One region of the Ectopseudomonas khazarica genome, then DNA from elsewhere that is predicted to be linked to it. Evidence: predicted binding sites of a transcription regulator. Region 1 holds the regulator's gene; each other region holds the start of a gene.
What was found. Region 1 encodes FliA, which starts transcription of late flagellar genes. Its sites were predicted from a motif close to CTAAAGTTTNNNNNNNNNNNGCCGNTAA; they were not measured.
Positions count from the first base shown of each region.

Region 2: motA (flagellar motor stator protein MotA) is a predicted target of FliA. The motif match lies at 2,063-2,090, and genes of this name have one in related genera.
Region 3: JLK41_RS17325 (methyl-accepting chemotaxis protein) is a predicted target of FliA. The motif match lies at 3,207-3,234, and genes of this name have one in related genera.

Region 1 covers NZ_CP068551.1:3,367,962-3,373,972, forward strand. Annotated here, with positions in the region: gene JLK41_RS16050 (chemotaxis protein CheA) at 1-951, opposite strand, end outside; gene JLK41_RS16055 (protein phosphatase CheZ) at 964-1,752, opposite strand; gene JLK41_RS16060 (chemotaxis response regulator CheY) at 1,772-2,146, opposite strand; gene fliA (RNA polymerase sigma factor FliA) at 2,247-2,993, opposite strand; gene fleN (flagellar synthesis regulator FleN) at 2,990-3,820, opposite strand; gene flhF (flagellar biosynthesis GTPase FlhF) at 3,910-5,220, opposite strand; gene flhA (flagellar biosynthesis protein FlhA) at 5,232-6,011, opposite strand, start outside.
Region 2 covers NZ_CP068551.1:696,457-702,467, reverse strand. Annotated here, with positions in the region: gene rsgA (small ribosomal subunit biogenesis GTPase RsgA) at 1-156, shown strand, start outside; gene motB (flagellar motor protein MotB) at 150-1,154, opposite strand; gene motA (flagellar motor stator protein MotA) at 1,158-2,009, opposite strand; gene JLK41_RS03180 (HDOD domain-containing protein) at 2,127-3,653, shown strand; gene JLK41_RS03175 (rhodanese-like domain-containing protein) at 3,705-4,520, shown strand; gene asd (archaetidylserine decarboxylase) at 4,590-5,450, shown strand; gene JLK41_RS03165 (molecular chaperone) at 5,617-6,011, shown strand, end outside.
Region 3 covers NZ_CP068551.1:3,674,306-3,680,316, reverse strand. Annotated here, with positions in the region: gene JLK41_RS17335 (Na+/H+ antiporter) at 108-1,742, shown strand; gene dapC (succinyldiaminopimelate transaminase) at 1,881-3,077, opposite strand; gene JLK41_RS17325 (methyl-accepting chemotaxis protein) at 3,282-5,174, shown strand; gene JLK41_RS17320 ([protein-PII] uridylyltransferase) at 5,220-6,011, opposite strand, start outside.

The sequences.
Region 1 (6,011 bases):
TGCGGCGGGCTTGGCCGCAGGTGCAGCCGGTTTCGCTGCCGGAGCGGGAGCAGCCGGCTCACTCGGTGGTACGAACTTGCCCTTGCCGTGCAACTGATCGAGCAGCGACTCGAACTCGTCGTCGGTGATGTCATCACCGGCAGGCGCCGGCGGTTCGCTGGCAGCGACGGCTGGCGCGGCGGTTTCGGCCGGGCCGGAGAACTGCCCCTTGCCGTGCAGCTGGTCGAGCAGCGCCTCGAATTCATCGTCGGTGATGTCGTCACTGGCAGGCGCCGCCGCAGGTGCGGCAGCACCGGCGGTGCTGGCAGGCGTCTCGACCGGGCCACTGAACTGCCCCTTGCCATGCAACTGGTCGAGCAGCGACTCGAACTCGTCGTCGGTGATGTCGTCACTGGCAGGCGCCGCCGCTTCCACGGCCGGGGCATCGCCCAGGGCGTCGAGCAGCTGTTCGAACTCGCTGTCGGTGATGTCGCCGGACGCCGCAGCAGCCGCAACCGGCTCAGGCTCGGGCTCGGGTTCCGGCGCGGCTGTCACGACCGGCGCAGGCGCCGGCTCGGCACCAGCCGGTTCAGCCAGGCGCGCCAGCGCGGCCAGCAGTTCCGGCGTGGCAGGCGTCGGCTCGCGGCGCTCGCGCACCTCGCCGAACATGCCGTTGACTGCATCAAGAGCCTCGAGCACCACGTCCATCAGCTCCGAGTCGACGCGACGCTCACCCTTGCGCAGGATGTCGAACACGTTCTCGGCTATGTGGCAGCACTCCACCAGCTCGTTGAGCTGGAGGAAGCCCGCTCCGCCCTTGACGGTATGGAAACCGCGAAAGATGGCGTTGAGCAGGTTCATGTCGTCCGGCCGGCTTTCCAGCTCGACCAACTGCTCGGACAACTGTTCGAGAATCTCGCCGGCCTCTACCAGGAAGTCCTGGAGGATCTCTTCATCGGCGCCGAAGCTCATATTGTGTGCTCCTTAGAACCCTAGGCTGGACAGCAGGTCGTCGACATCGTCCTGACTGGAGGCAACGTCATCACGCTTATCGGCATGAATCTGCGGACCTTCACCCCGCGATGGCTCTTTTATTTTTTCCTGTTCGGCACGCAACGCTTCGTGGTCATGCTGAATGCCGGCAAAACGGTCGACCTGGCTGGCCATCAGCATCAGCTTGAGCAGGTTGCCTTCCACCTCGGTCACCAGCTGGGTGACCCGCTTGATCACCTGCCCGGTGAGGTCCTGATAGTCCTGCGCCAGCAGAATGTCGTTGAGGTGATTGGACAGTTTGGCGCCGTCACGCTCGCTGCGCGCGAGGAACAGCTCGACGCGCTTGGCCAGCTCGCGGAACCCTTCGGCGCCCATCTCGCGACGCATGAAACGGCCCCATTCGGCGCTCAGGCTCTGCGCCTCATCGCTCAGGTCATTGACCAGCGGAGCGCTCTGCTCCACCAGGTCCATGGTGCGGTTGGCCGCCCTCTCGGTCTGGGTAACGACGTAGTTCAGGCGTTCGGTCGCATCGGCGATCTGCGACAGCTCCTGCGCATGCGGCATGCGCGGGTCGATCTGAAAGTTGACGATGGCGTTGTGCAACTCACGGGTCAGCTTGCCGACCTCGTGATAGAGCCCGCGATCACGGACCTTGTTGAGTTCGTTGATCAGTTGCACCGCGGCGCCGAAATTGCCTTGTTCGAGGCTATCGACCAGGTCACGGGCGTTGTTTTTCAGGGTCGACTCGAGGTCACCCATCGTGGAGTCATCATGTTCCATAGCACCCTCGCGGCCGACATCAGCCGTTGACTCGCTCGAAGATCTTCTCGATCTTTTCCTTCAGCACCTGGGCGGTGAAGGGTTTGACCACGTAGCCATTCACGCCGGCCTGAGCCGCCTCGATGATCTGGTCGCGCTTGGCTTCGGCGGTCACCATCAGCACCGGCAGGTGCTTGAGACGCTCGTCGGCGCGAACGGCGCGCAGCAAGTCGATACCGGTCATGCCGGGCATGTTCCAGTCGGTCACCAGAAAGTCGAAGCTGCCGCTCTGCAGCATCGGCAGCGCCGACGTGCCGTCATCGGCTTCTGCGGTGTTGGTGAAACCCAAGTCCCGCAAGAGGTTCTTGATGATCCGTCGCATCGTCGAGAAATCGTCAACGATGAGGATTTTCATGTTCTTGTCCAAGTCGACCTCCGTACAGTCCCAAACGTATTGCGCTTGCAACTACGTCCTTTAATCGAGAAACCGCTTCCGCCTGCGAGTACGCCGCTGTTCAGCCTGCGCGCCATTCACTCAGTCGCGAGCGCAGGCGTGCCGCGCACTGACTGTGCAGTTGGCTCACACGTGACTCGCTAACCCCCAGCACTTCACCGATTTCTTTCAAGTTCAGTTCTTCATCGTAATACAGCGCCAGCACGAGACGTTCACGCTCGGGCAAACCGGCGATGGCCTCGGCCAAAGCCGCCTGAAAGCGTTCGTCTTCGAGGTCCCGCGAAGGTTCGAGGTGGGTGTGCCCGGCGTCTTCGTGCAACCCGCCGTGCTCGCCATCCTGCAAGAGGTCGTCGAAGCTGAACAGGCGGCTGCCCAAAGTGTCGCCAAGAATGCCGTAGTAATCCTCCAGACTCAATTGGAGTTCGGCAGCAACCTCGTGATCTTTAGCGTCGCGCCCGGTTCGGGCTTCGACTGCACGAATCGCATCGCTGACCATACGGCTGTTACGGTGCACGGAACGCGGCGCCCAATCGCCCTTGCGTACCTCGTCGAGCATGGCACCGCGAATGCGGATGCCGGCGAAGGTTTCGAAACTGGCACCCTTGCTGGAGTCGTATTTGCGCGAGGCCTCGAGCAGCCCGATCATCCCCGCCTGGATCAGATCATCGACCTGCACGCTGGCTGGCAGGCGTGCCAGCAGGTGGTAGGCGATGCGCTTGACCAGGGAGGCATAGCGCTCGATCAACTGGTGCTGGGAGTCCTGCGCCTGCGCCTTGTTGTACATACGAAGTCCAGAAGCTGCTGTCATACGGCACTGTCAGCCGTCGGTTGCTGCACCAGACGCTCGACGAAGAACTCCAGATGGCCGCGGGGGTTGGCCGGCAACGGCCAGGTGTCGACCTTCTGAGCAATCGCCTTGAACGCCAGGGCGCACTTGGATCGTGGGAACGCCTCATAGACGGCACGCTGCTTCTGCACGGCCTTGCGCACGCACTCGTCGTAGGGCACGGCGCCGACATACTGCAGGGCGACATCAAGAAAACGATCCGTCACCTTGGTCAGCTTAGCAAAGAGATTGCGCCCTTCCTGCGGACTGTGAGCCATGTTGGCCAGGACGCGGAAACGGCTGATGCCATGGTCACGGTTGAGCAGCTTGATCAGGGCGTAGGCATCGGTGATGGAGGTCGGTTCGTCGCACACCACCACGAGGATTTCCTGCGCCGCCCGGACGAAGCTGACCACCGCGTCGCCGATACCGGCGGCGGTGTCGATCACCAGGACATCGAGGTTTTCGCTGATGTCGCTGAATGCCTGGATCAGCCCGGCATGCTGCATCGGCGTGAGGCTGACCATGCTCTGCGTGCCCGACGCGGCCGGCACGATGCGAATGCCGCCCGGCCCCTGCAGCAGCACGTCACGCAGATCGCACTCGCCGGCGATCACATCGGCCAGGGTGCGCTTGGGTGTGAGCCCCAGCAGCACGTCGACGTTGGCCAGCCCCAGGTCGGCGTCCATCAGCATCACCCGCCGACCGAGGTCGGCCAGGGCCATGGACAGATTCACCGACACATTGGTCTTGCCGACGCCACCCTTGCCGCCGGTCACCGCAATCACCTGTACGGGATGCATACCCATGTTCTTTCTACACCTTGTCTAACTTCGACTTGACCATCAGGCCGTTCACTCCCGCGCTCATGCGCGAGAGGGTGCAACATCGTCGCCGTTCAGCCGGCGCGCTGCGCGGGCTGGTGATAGAGCCCGGCGAACAACTGCGCCATGGCGTCCTCACTCGGCTCCTCCGCAGACTGCAGGCCCACTGCGCGGCTGACCAGCTGGTGGCTGCGCGGCACCTGCAGGTCATCCGGAATGCGCGGCCCGTCTGTCACATAGGCTACCGGCAGATGCTGGCCTATAGCCAGACCCAATACCTCGCCCAGGCTCGCAGCCTCGTCCAGCTTGGTCAGTATGCAACCAGAAAGTCCGCAGCGCTTGTAACTATGGTAGGCCGCCTTGAGCACTTGGTTCTGACTCGTTGCCGCCAAAACCAGATAATTCTTCGACTTGATGCGTGGCGACGCCAGGCTCTCCAGCTGCAGGCGCAGTGCCGGATCGTTACCCGGCAGGCCTGCGGTGTCGACCAGCACCACGCGTTTCTTGGCCAGCGGCGTCAGAGCCTGCAGCAGAGACTGACCGGGATCGACCTGGGTCACCGATACGCCAAGGATACGCCCAAGCGTCTTCAGTTGCTCCTGTGCGCCAATACGATAGCTGTCCATGCTCACCAGAGCGACCTGCTGCGCGCCGTACTTAAGCACGTAGCGCGCAGCCAGCTTGGCCAGCGTGGTGGTCTTGCCCATGCCGGCCGGACCGACCAGGGCGATCACCCCACCCTCTTCCAGCGGCTCGACCTTGGGCGTCCTGATCGCGTGAGCCAGGTGGGCCAGCAGCATGCGCCAGGCCTGACGCGGCTCGGCCACACCGGCCACCTTGCTCAGCAGGGCTTGCGACAGCTCGGCCGACAGGCCCATGCGCTGCAGGCGGCGCCAGAGGTTGGCCTGCTGCGGACGACGATTCTGCAACTGCCCCCAGGCGATGGACCCCAGCTGGACTTCGATCAGCTCACGCAGGCCATGCAGCTCGAAGCGCATCGCGTCCAGGGCCCGGGGATCGACCGCCGGTGCAGCGGCGACAGGCGCCTCGAGCGGGCGTTGCGGCTTGACCGGCGTCGCCGGCAGCTCGGGCGCCAGCAGCGACTCGTTGGCGAACAACTGGCGATCCTTGCCGGCATCCTGTTCGGCACGGGTGGTCAGCTCGGCCTGGGCGCTGGCGATGCGCGCCTGGGTCTTGCGCAATTCGGCTTCCAGCGCCGGGTTCGGGCGTGCCGGGGCCGGCGCCTGGTAATCCAGCGCAGCCGTCAGCTCCACACCGCCAGCCACGCGGCGGTTGCCGATGATCGAGGCATCGGCGCCCAATTCGTCACGCACCAGTTTCATGGCGGTCCGCATATCGGCGGCGAAGAAGCGTTTGACCTGCATGACCCTTTACCTCAGTTCTGGCCAACCGTAGCGACTATGGTGACCTGCTTGTTGTCCGGAATTTCCTGGTACGCCAGCACGTGCATGCTGGGTACCGCCAGCCGCGCGAAGCGCGAGAGCATCGCCCGGATCGGACCGGCCACCAGCAGGATCACCGGTTTGCCGAGCATTTCCTGGCGCTGCGCCGCATCCACCAGGGAACGCTGCAGCTTTTCAGCCATGCCGGGCTCGAGGAGGATGCCATCCTCGCTGCCCTGACCGGCCTTCTGCAGACTGTTCAGCAATATCTGTTCCAACCTTGGCTCCAGGGTGATCACAGGCAGCTCCGGCTCTAGTCCCACAATGCTTTGCACGATTGCGCGGGCCAGCGACACGCGGACTGCGGCGACCATCGCGGCGGGATCTTGACTCTTCGGCGCGACGTTGGCGATCGCCTCGGCGATGGTGCGGATATCGCGTACCGGCACCTGCTCCTGCAGCAGTGCCTGCAACACCTTGAGCAGGGTCGACAGCGACACCAGCCCCGGCACCAGCTCCTCGGCCAGCTTGGGCGAGCTCTTGGCCAGCAACTGCATGAGCTGTTGCACTTCCTCGTGACCGAGCAACTCGTGGGCGTGCTTGTGCAGGATCTGGTTGAGGTGAGTCGCGACCACCGTACTGGCGTCGACCACGGTGTAGCCGAGCGATTGCGCCTGATCACGCTGGCTGGGGTCGATCCATACCGCCTCCAGGCCGAACGCCGGATCCTTGGCGGCGATCCCATTGAGCGGGCCGAACACCTGGCCGGGGTT
Region 2 (6,011 bases), 2.7 Mb from region 1:
CACGACCTGCTCGGCCGCTGCCGCTTCCGCGACTGCAAGCACGACCGCGAGCCCGGCTGCGCGCTGCTCCAGGCCCTGGATGAGGGGCGCATCCAGCCGCAGCGCATGGCCAGCTACCGGCACATCCTCGCCAGCCTGCCCGAAGACGATTACTGACGGTTGAGCTGGTCCAGCGGGCTGTTGCTGCTGTCGAAGATGTTCAACTGCTCACGCAGCTGGTCGGCCGGCAGCGCCTCGCCGGTGTTGCCAGGCGCGCCTTCGGCAGGCGGCTGATCCGGCGTCGCCGGCTCGCCTCCGGCGCCCTGCTCACCTTCGATGTTGCGCTGCGCACGCTTGGTCAGCACGACGATATCGATGCGTCGGTTGACCGGGTTCAGCGGGTCCTCGCGGTCGAACAGCGCCGACGAGGCGTAGCCGACCACCCGCGCTACCTGCTCGTCCGGGTAGCCGCCAGCGACCAGGGTACGGCGCGCGGCGTTGGCACGGTTGGCAGACAGCTCCCAGTTGCCGAAATCACCGCGCCCGACGAAGGGCTTGGCATCGGTGTGGCCGCTGACGCTGATCTTGTTCGGCACGGCGCGAATGGTATCGGCCATGGCCAGCAGGATGTCCTCGAAATACGGCTGCAGCTCGGCACTGCCAAGGGCGAACATCGGCCGGTTGGCGGCATCCATGATCTGGATGCGCAGGCCGTCCTGGGTGATCTCGAACAAAATCTGGTCCTTGAAGCGCTGCAGCTCCGGGTTTTCCTCGACCTTGTTCTGCAGTTCCTGCAGCAGCAGCTCCAGGCGCTCCTGCTCCATCTTGTCGGCCAGGGTTTCGATCTGATCGGTGCTGACACCGGTTTCGTCCGGCTGGCTCTCCGGCGTTTCGGAAATGTCCGGGTTGAGCGTTCGCTCGGGCGCCGGCGTCGGCGTACCGCCGAGGTCGATCGCGTAGGGGCTGGCGCTCTCGGTGAAGCCGATGGGGTCCTGGAAGTAACCGGAAATCGCGCGCTTCTGCTCGGGCGTGGCCGAGGACATCAGCCACATCACCAGAAAGAACGCCATCATCGCCGTGGCGAAGTCGGCGAAAGCGATCTTCCAGGCACCGCCATGATGGCCGCCAGCGCTTTTCTTGACGCGCTTGACGATGATGGGTTGGTTGTTTTCCATGGCTTAGTTGCCGCGCATGGCCTGCTCGAGCTCGCTGAAGCTCGGGCGATGGGCCGGGAACAGCACCTTGCGCCCGAACTCTACCGCCAGGGTCGGCGGCATGCCCGAAGCCGACGCCACCAGGGTCGCCTTGATCGCCTCGTAGAGGTTCAGCTCTTCCTTGGCGTCGTGCTCCAGCGCGCCGGACAGCGGGCCGAAGAAGCCGTAGGAAGCCAGAATGCCGAGGAAGGTACCGACCAGGGCCGTCCCCACCTTTTCGCCGATCTGCGCGTTATCCGCCTCGGCGAGAATCGACATGGTGATCACGATACCCAGTACCGCCGCAACGATACCCATGGCCGGCATGCCGTCGGCGACCTTGGCGACCGCATGGGCCGGGTGCTCGACTTCTTCCTTGAGGCTGGCCAGCTCCATGTCGAACAGACCCTCGAGCTCGTGCGGAGCCATGTTGCCGGACGACATGATGCGCAGGTAGTCGCAGATGAACGCGGTCATGCGGGCATCCTTGAGCACCGCGGGATACTTGCTGAAGATCGGGCTGGCATTCGGGTCTTCGACATCCGCCTCGATGGCCATCATCCCCTCGCGCCGGCTCTTGTTGAGGATCTCGTAGAGCAGCTTGAGCACTTCCAGGTAGTAGGTGTGGGTGAAGCGCGAGCCGAACATGCTCAGCGACTTCTTGAACACCGTCATGAACATGCTGCCGGGGTTGGCCTGCAGGAACGCCCCCAGGGCCGCACCACCGATGATGAGCACCTCGAACGGGTGGACCAGTGCCATCAGTTGCCCGCCCGAAAGGACGAACCCACCGAACACGCAGCCGAAGACGACGATGATGCCTATGATTTTTGCCATAAAGGAACGCTTGCAGAGCCAAGAGGATGGGTTATTAAAAACAACCCTTCTAATTATCGGAGCTTATGCGCCAGACTATAGCCAGTTAAGGTCAAAAGCCAGTTCGGCTCAACCCACATGTCGACGCCAAAGCCCCTGCCGCGCACCCTGGACGCCTGGTTGCAACAACTGGCCAAGCTGCCGTTGCCGATCGAACAGCAGCAGCATGTGCGCTTGCGTCGCTTCCTGGGCGACAGCCGCCGTACCTGGCGCGAAATTGCCGAAGCCATCGAGTCCAGTCCGTCGTTCGCCCTGCAGGTCCTGCGCGAGGCCAACCAGTCGAACAACAGCCTGAGCGAGCCGGCCGAAAGCGTCGAAACCGCGCTCTCGCGTCTCGGCCTGAGTCGTTGCGAAGCCTTGCTGAGCCAGGCGCCAGCGCTGCCGGAAGACGAAATCCCCCTGGCGTTTCGCCAGATCCTGATGATCAGCCAGCACGCCAGCCAGCAGGCTCGCGGCCTGTTCGGCGCCCGCCTGGCGCGCCTGTGGAACGAGCTGCACGGCTGCAGCCTGCTGTTCCTCGCCCCCCTGTGGCCGTTGCTGTGCGCCCACCCGCAGTTGTTCGAAGCCTGGGAACAGCGCGTGCTGCTGAAAGGCGAACGCCCCGGAGTGGTGGAGAAGGAGCTGCTGGGCGTGCCGCTGATACAGCTCTGCGTGCGCCTGGCCGAGCGCTGGCGCCTGCCGGAATGGATCGTGCGCGGCTACCGCCTACTGGAGCGCGATCGCCGCCAGCTGATCAAGGCGCTGCACATCGCACGCGACTACGAACATCCCCTGCACCAGCAGCAGATGCTCGACGCGGACACACCGCTGCGCCACTGGCTGACCCAGCCCAGCAACTGCGTGCTGCTGGCCAACGGCCTGGCCGTCTCCGCCCACCAGGCCTGGGACACACCTCACACCCTGCGCTGGCAGCGGCTCACCGGGCTGTACCTGCAACTGCCGCTGAACGAGCTGCAGCAGGAAGTGCATCAGCATGCCGTGAGCAGTGCCCGCCTGCTGCATGACAGTGCATTGTGGCACCCGGCGCAGGCGCTGCTCTGGCCCTGGGACGCGCACCGCCTGAAACCGGCCCGCAGCAGCAGTGCCGCCCCACCCCAGCGCGACGACCTCGCCGCCTGGCGCCAGCAGTGTGCACGCCTGCTCGCCGAACCCAGTGCCTTCGCCAATGTGCCGCAACTGACTGCCTGCGCCCGCGACGCCCTGCAGGCCTGTGGCCTGAAACGGGTTCTCGTGCTGCTCGCCGACCGCCAGCACAGTCGCCTGCAAACCCAGCAACAGGCCGGGCTGGACGCCAGCGCGGCAACGCTCAGCCTGGATCCCGCACAGAGCCAGGTCCTCAGGCGCCTGCTCAGCGAGCCGGGCCAGCTGCGTCTCACGCCCGCCAACGTCGCCAAGTTCTCCGCTCTACTGCCGGGCAACCTCAAGGCCCTGTTTCCCAGCGAGCATCTGCTGCTGCGCTCCCTGGCCAGCAACGGCCGGGTGGTCATGCTGCTGGTGGCCGACCAGGGCGGCCAGCCGCTCAACGAGGTCAGCCTGCAGGCGTTCGGCAAGACCGTGCAGTGCATCGAGCGCGCCCTGGGCAGCTTCGCCCGCCGTGGACGCTGACGCCCCTCGGTTTCCGCTACAATCGACCTCTTTTCATTTAGGGACGCTGCCATGTCCGCCTTCGACAACCTGCCTCTGGTGATCGAGCCCGCTGAACTGGAAGCGCGCCTGGACGCGCCCGAGCTGATCCTGCTCGACCTCAGCAGCGCAGCACGCTACGCCAGTGGCCACATACCCGGCGCGCGCTGGGCCGACGCCAAGCGCACGCAGCTGGGCCAGCCTCCGGCACCCGGCCTGCTGCCCGAACAGGCGCAACTCGAAGCGTTGTTCGCCGATATCGGCCATCGCCCGGATGCCACCTACGTGGTCTACGACGACGAAGGCGGCCCCTGGGCCGGGCGCTTCATCTGGCTGCTCGACGTGATCGGCCATGCTCGCCAGCACTTCCTCAACGGCGGCCTGCAGGCCTGGATCAGCGACGGCCGCCCCCTGAGCCAGACAACCCCCGAGGTCTCGCGTACCCAGGTGTCGCTGACGCTGAGCGACGAACCCACGGCCACCCGCGAATACATCCAGCAGCGCCTGGACGCCGCCGACCTGGCCATCTGGGATGTACGCGGCGCGGATGAATACCACGGCGAGAAACTCAGCTCCGCACGCGGCGGGCACATCCCGGGCGCCACGCACTTCGAATGGACCGCCGCAATGGACCCGCAGCGCGGCATGCGCATCCGCACGGATATCGGCGACGTCCTGCACGATCTCGGCATCACCCCGGACAAGGAAGTGATCACTCACTGCCAGACCCATCGCCGCTCGGGTTTCAGCTACGTGGTCGCCAAGGCGCTGGGTTATCCGCGCGTGAAGGCCTACGCTGGTTCCTGGTCCGAATGGGGCAACCTGCCCGATACACCTGTCGAACGCTGACGCCGTCGACCATCAGTTGTACCCGGCACGGGGATGCCTGCGCCGACTCAGAACCCTCAAGGAAACACGATGAAACAACGTCTCTTCATTCTCAGTCAGTACCTGCTGCCTCATCACCTGCTGTCGCGCCTGATCGGCTACGTTGCCGAATGCCGTATCGGCTGGCTGAAGAACCCGCTGATCTCGTGGTTCGCCAAGCAGTACCAGGTCGACATGAGCGAAGCGCAGGTGGAAGACCTGCGCGCCTTCGAACACTTCAACGCCTTCTTCACCCGTGCGCTGAAAGACGGTGCCCGTCCACTGGACGAGACGGCGGGCGCGATCCTCTGCCCGGCCGACGGCGCGATCAGCCAGCTGGGCGCCATCGAGCATGGCCGCATCTTCCAGGCCAAGGGCCACAGTTTCAGCGCGGTGGAACTGCTCGGTGGCGACACCGAGCGTGCCGCGCCCTTCATGGGCGGTCAGTTCGCGACCGTCTACCTCTCGCCGAAGGACTACCACCGCGTCCATATGCCGCTGGGCGGCACACTGAAGGAAATGGTCTACGTACCGGGTCGCCTGTTCTCGGTGAACCAGACCACGGCCGAGAACGTGCCGGAACTGTTTGCCCGCAACGAACGCGTGGTCTGCCTGTTCGACACCGAGCGCGGCCCGATGGCCGTGGTGCTGGTCGGCGCGATGATCGTCGCCAGCGTCGAGACTGTCTGGGCCGGCCTGGTCACCCCGCCCAAGCGCGAGCTGAAGAGCACCCGCTACGATGCCGAATCCCGCGGCCCGATCGAACTGGCCAAGGGCGCGGAAATGGGCCGTTTCAAGCTGGGTTCCACCGCCATCGTGCTGTTCGGCCCGGAGCAGATGAAATGGGCCGAAGAGCTGAGCGCCGGCAGCGCAGTGCGCATGGGACAGGCGCTGGGCCATGCCCTGGACTGAAATCCGCACGAACTGAACCCGCATGTCGACCCTTTGGTCATAAAACCGTAGGCTGCCGAGGCAGACCGTCCTTGAGGACGGCTGCCAGCGCAGCCAGATGCTGCTAGAGTTCGAAAGACTATTACTAGAGCCGCTTGTCATCGTGTGGCCGGAGTATCCGAGTTCGATGGATAGACAGAGTCCCCACCTTCAGTTGTTGCGCGTCCCCACACCGAGCAAGCAAAGCCTCAGCTTCTGCGACGGCACTCCTCGCGACCTCAAGCGCTGGATTGCCGCACTGCCCAAGGCGAACATCGGTGAGACCGCGCGCCAGCTGTATCAGAGCCTGGTGGAACTCAATCAACTGGTCACGCCATCGGACAACCGTCTGCAACTGCTGGAAATGCTGCGCCCGGAAGTGAGCTTCGTGTGCCAGCACCTGGAGCGCCACTTCCTCAACCAGGCCATCGTCCTCGACGAACGTCCGCGCAAGGTCGCCAACCTCTGCCAGGCCCTGCAGAACCACCTCGCCGTCGGCTACAAGCTGATCATCTCTCGCGTCCTCGAGCGCACCGGCAAGGA
Region 3 (6,011 bases), 310 kb from region 1:
GGCGGGCCATTATGCCACGTCATGTCGCGGCTGGGCGGTGGCTGTCGCTGCGAAGTGTTACGGCGCTAGAATCGCAGCCTCCCGCCCGTTCCCGCCGGTTTCGCGCCATGCAATTGCTCTACACCATTCTGACCATGCTGCTGGTGGTCAGTGGCACCCGTATTACCGCCCAGTTCATCCCCTTGCCGCTGCCGTTACTGCAGATCCTGATCGGTGCGCTGCTGGCCATTCCGGTCCTGGGCATGCACGTGCGCCTCGATCCCGAGCTGTTCCTGCTGCTGTTCATCCCGCCCTTGCTGTTCGTCGACGGCTGGCGCATGCCCAAGGGGCAGTTCCGGGAGCTGCGTACGCCGATCCTGCTGCTGGCGTTCGCCCTGGTGTTCTTCACCATCCTGGGGGCCGGGCAGGTCATCCACTGGCTGTTGCCGCAGGTGCCGCTGGCGGCCTGTTTCGCCCTGGCCGCAGTGCTCTCGCCGACCGATGCGGTGGCCGTCTCGGCGATCACCCATGGGCGTTTGCCCAACACCCTGAACAACCTGTTGCAGGGCGAGGCGCTGATGAACGACGCCTCCGGCCTGGTGGCGTTCAAGTTCGCCGTGGCGGCGACGCTCACCGGGGTGTTCTCGATCACCGATGCCGGCCTGCAGTTTCTCCTGGTGGCGTTTGGCGGGCTGGCCATCGGCGTGGCGCTCAGCTACCTGCTGGGGCGGCTGCGTGCCTGGATGATCGGCCGAGGCTGGGAAGACCCCGCCCCGCATGTGCTGCTCCTGCTGCTGTTGCCATTCGCCGCCTACGTGGCCGCCGAGCACCTGGGGCTCTCCGGGATTCTCTCCGCCGTCGCGGCGGGGATGATGCAGAGCCGTCTCGATCTGCTGCCCAGGCAGACCTCGACGCGGATGCTCAACCGCAGCGTCTGGGCGTTGCTGGAGTTCACCTTCAACGGCCTGATCTTCCTGCTGCTCGGCTTGCAGCTGCCGGACATCCTCGGCGCCGCGCTGGGCGAGCATGCGATGCCCTGGCGCTTCGCGCTGCAGGCCCTGGCCATGGTGGTGGTGATCTACGCCGTGCTGATGCTGCTGCGCTTCGTCTGGGTCTACAGCTACTGGCGCATGTCCGGGGCGCTGCGCCGGTTGCGCGGCGAGCCCACGCGGTTCGCCGGGCAGTCACGCATCGCCCTCAGCGCGGTGCTGACGCTCGGTGGTGTGCGTGGGGCGGTGACCCTGGCCGGCGTGATGTCGTTGCCGTTGCTGCTCAACAGCGGCGAGGCCTTCCCCGAGCGTGACCTGCTGATCCTGATCGCTGCCGGGGTGATCCTGTTGTCATTGCTGGTCGCCAGCGTCGCCTTGCCACGCATCCTGCCGCGTCTGCCGCAGGACAACGCCGCCGTGCACGAGCGTGAGCTCAACCGCCATCGCGCGCTGATGCTGGAGTCGGCCATTCGCTACCTGGAGTCCGAGGACGAACGCGCCGCCGATGCCGAGGGCGCAATCGCTTCGGTCGAGGTGAAGGCGAGGCTGATGAGTGAGTACCGCGATCTGCTCGAGCGTGCCCGTGGTGGCGAGGAGGCGCGTGAGCATCAGCGCGAGGTCGACCGCCTGGAGTACCGCCTGCGCCTGCAGGCGCTGCGTACCCAGCGCCTGGAGCTGTATCGCATGCGCAAGGACAACGAGCTGGATGACGACATGCTGGCCGAGATCCTGCGCGACCTGGATATCGCCGAGGCGCGCCTGCACAAGAGCTGAGCCCCGGAAGCGCGTAGCCCGGAGCTCGTCCGGGGCGCCATCGCCGGCAGTCCGCGGATTGTCTCCGGGCTACACAACCGAAATTCCAGGCCCAGGCCCCTGTGGCAGGGGCTTGGGCCGCGACGGTTTCGACGTCGTTCAGGCGCCGCGAATGAAGCGGGCGATACGCTCGGCGGCCTCGATGCACTCGGCCAGCGGCGCGACCAGGGCCATGCGCACGCGGCCGGCGCCGGGATTGACGCCGTTCACTTCGCGCGACAGGTAGGAGCCCGGCACCACGGTGACGTGTTCGCTGGCGAACAGGTCGCGGGTGAAGGTGGCATCGTCACCCGGCGTGCGTGCCCACAGGTAGAAGCCGCCGTCCGGGCGCTGCACGTCCATCACCGGAGCGAGGATCTCCAGCACGGCGGCGAACTTCTCGCGGTACATGTCGCGGTTGGTGCGCACGTGGGCCTCGTCGTTCCAGGCGGCAACGCTGGCCAGCTGGGTCTGTACCGGCATGGCGCAGCCATGGTAGGTGCGGTACAGCAGGAAGTGCTTGAGGATGCTGGCGTCGCCGGCCACGAAGCCGGAGCGCAGGCCGGGCAGGTTGGAGCGCTTGGACAGGCTGTGGAACACCACGCAGCGTGCGAAATCGCTGCGGCCCAGCTCGGCACAGGCGCTGAGCAGGCCGGGCGGTGGCGCGGCCTCGTCGAAGTACAGCTCGCTGTAGCATTCGTCGGCGGCAATCACGAAGTCATGCTGGTCGGCCAGGGCGATCAGCTTCTTCAGGGTCTCGACCGGGATCAGTGCGCCGGTGGGGTTGCCCGGCGAGCAGAGGAAGAGGATCTGGCAGCGTTGCCAGACCTCGGTCGGCACCGCATCGAAGTCCGGGTTGAAGCCGTGGGCCTCCAGGCAGGGCAGGTAGTGCGGCTCTGCGCCGGCGAGAAACGCCGCGCCTTCGTAGATCTGGTAGAAGGGGTTGGGGCTGACCACCAGGCCCTTGGCGTTGCGGTCGACCACGGCCTGGGTGAAGGCGAACAGGGCCTCGCGGGTGCCATTGACCGGCAGCACATGGCGCGCGGCATCCAGCCAGCCAGCCGGCACGGCGAAGCGCCGTTCGCACCAGTTGGCGATGCTCTGGCGCAGCTCCGGCAGGCCCAGGGTGGTCGGATAGACGGCGAGCTTGTCGAGGTTGGCGGTCAGCGCCTGGGCGACGAAGTCGGGCGAGCGGTGCTTGGGCTCACCGATGGACAGCGCGATGGGCGAGCGGTCGCTGGCAGGCTGCACGTCGGCGAGCAGGGCGCGGAGCTTCTCGAACGGGTAGGGCTGCAGCTGGGCGAGGGCGTGGTTCATGATGATCCGACGGGTCCTTTGTGAGGCGGTGACAAAGCTGGCGACACTAGCACGGCAGGCCTTGCGGGGAAATTCCCTTCGTCCGTCCGATTTTCGTCCGTTTAGGTCGCGTCTGCGACGCACGCAGCGCTCAAGGCCCGGCGTCGCGTGCCGATAGCGTCAGGCCAACCCGTTCTCTCCCCCTTTTCATGGCGAACTCTGCCCATGCGCACCCTGAAATTCAGTCACAAGATCATGCTGGCTGCTTCCCTTGTGGTCATCGCGGCCTTCGCATCGTTCGCGCTGTACAACGACTACCTGCAGCGCACGGCGATCCGCGAAAGCCTGTCCAACTACCTCAATGATGTCGGCCTGGTCTCAACCGGCAACATCCAGCACTGGCTGGATGGACGCATGCAGCTGCTGGACAACCTCGCCGAGTCGGTGCAGGACGACAGCTCGCCGGCGTCCCTGCGCAGGAACCTGCAGCATCGCAGCATCGCTTCCGCCTTCCTCTATGCCTATTTTGGCCAGGCTGATGGCACCTACACCCAGTTCCCCGCCAGCGAGCTGCCCGCCGGTTACGATCCTCGCCAGCGGCCCTGGTACAAGAGCGCGCAGGGCAATGGTGGGCCAGGGCTGACAGCGCCCTATCTGGCCGCCGACCCGCGTGACGGCCTGCTGATCACCATCACGCGCCCGGTCAGCGCGGGTGGCAACCTGCTGGGGGTGGTCGGTGGCGACCTGAAACTGCAGACGGTCGATGACATTCTCAACTCCTTCGACCTGGGCGGGATGGGCTATGCCTTCCTGGTCGACGAAAAGGGCGCGGTGCTGGTGCACCCTGACAAGAGCCTGGTGCTCAAGACCCTGGCGGAGCTGTTCCCGGGCGGGGCGCCTCGCCTGGAGTCCACCCTGCAGAGCGCTTCGGCGGTCGATGGCAGCGCCCGCCTGGTCACCTTCCTGCCGGTGCAGGGGCTGGCCGGCGTGCGCTGGTACGTCGGCCTGTCGGTCGACGAAGGCAAGGCCTTCGCTGCGCTCAGCGAGTTCCGCGTCTCCGCGCTGATGGTGACGATCATCGGTGTGGTGGCCATTCTGCTGCTGCTGGGCGCGCTGATCCGCATCCTGCTGCGCCCGCTGCACGTGATGAGCCATGCCATGGGCGGCATCGCCGAGGGCGAGGGGGACCTGACGCAGCGCCTCACGATCGCTTCCGGCGACGAGTTCGGTGAGCTGGCTGGCGCCTTCAATCGCTTCGTCGAGCGAATCCACGAGTCGATCCGCGAGGTGGCCTCGGCCACTCGTGAAGTGCATGCCCGGGTGAGCACGGTGGTGCAGGCGTCCAACGCGTCCATGGATAACTCCAGCGAGCAGGCATCGCGCACCGACAGCGTCGCGGCGGCGATCAACGAGCTGGGCGCCGCAGCCCAGGAGATCGCGCGCAATGCCGCCGACGCCTCCGTGCAGGCCAGCGATGCGCGCCGCGATGCCGAGGAGGGCCAGGGCATGGTCGACCGCACGCTGGGCTCGATGAGCGAACTGTCGGAGAAGATTCAGGCCTCCGGTCGGCACATCGAGGTGCTCAGCGAGAAGAGCAGCGACATCGGCCAGATCCTCGACGTGATCAAGGGTATCTCCGAGCAGACCAACCTGCTGGCGCTCAACGCCGCCATCGAGGCGGCGCGTGCCGGCGAGGCCGGGCGAGGTTTCGCCGTGGTGGCCGATGAGGTGCGCAACCTGGCGCAGCGCACGCAGAGTTCGGCCCTGGAAATCCAGCAGATGATCGAGCAACTGCAAGCCGGCGCGCGTGATGCGGTGGCGACCATGGGCGAGAGTCGCCGCTTCAGTGATGACAGTGTGCGCATCGGTGGTCAGGCGGGCGAGAAGCTGGATGGCGTGACTCGCCGCATCGGCGAAATCGACGGCATGAACCAGTCGGTGGCCACTGCCACCGAGGAACAGACCTCGGTGATCGAGAGCCTGAACATGGACATTACCGAGATCAACATGCTCAACCAGGACGGCGTGCGCAACCTGCAGGCCAGCCTGAGCGCCTGTACCGAGCTGGATCAGCAGGTCGGCCGGCTCAAGCAGCTGGTGGACAGCTTCAGGATCTGATCCTGGCTCATGATGTGGCGTCCGGCGCCACATCATGAGCCGGGGTCAGAAGGTGATCTGCGCCGGGGTAGGGCTGCTAGGCTCGGACAGACGGCGGACGATGGTCTCCTGCAGGCGTGCGCAGAGCTCCGGGTCGGACAGCGGCTGGTTGTTGGCGTCGGTGACGAAGAACACGTCCTCGACGCGCTCGCCGAGCGTGGCGATCTTGGCGTTCTGCAGCGACAGGTCGTATTCGAGGAAGATGCGCCCGATGCGTGCCAGCAGGCCGGGGCGATCCGGCGCGGTCAGCTCGAGGATGGTCACCGGGCGCTGCGCGTCATTGTGGATGGTCACCTGCGGCGCGAAGGCGAAGTGCTTGAGCTGGCGCGGTACCCGGCGCTGGATGATGGTCGGGTAGTCGTCCGGGTTCTTCAGGGCCTCGATCAGGCCCTCGCGGATCTGCTGGATGCGCGCCGGGTTGTTGCCGATCGAGCCGCCGTCGGCATCCAGCACCACATAGGTGTCGAGGGTGAACTGGCTGGTGGAGGTGATGATCCGCGCATCGTGAATGTTCAGGTTGAGCTGGCTCATCGCGGCCACGGTCACGGCGAAGAAGTCGTGCTGGTCCGGCGCGTAGATGAAGATCTGCGTGCCACCTTCGAACTCGCGCTGGGTGGTTTCCTTCATCAGCACCAGCGGCCCGCCATCGTCGGGGTGCTGGAGGATGGCGTCGGTGTGCCAGGCCACGTCGCTGGCGGTATGCCGCAGGAAGTAGTCATCCCCCAGCTGGCTCCACAGCTGCTCGGCGTCGTCCGGGTCGATGCCGCCGCGCACCAGCAGGTCCAGGGCCGCGCTCTG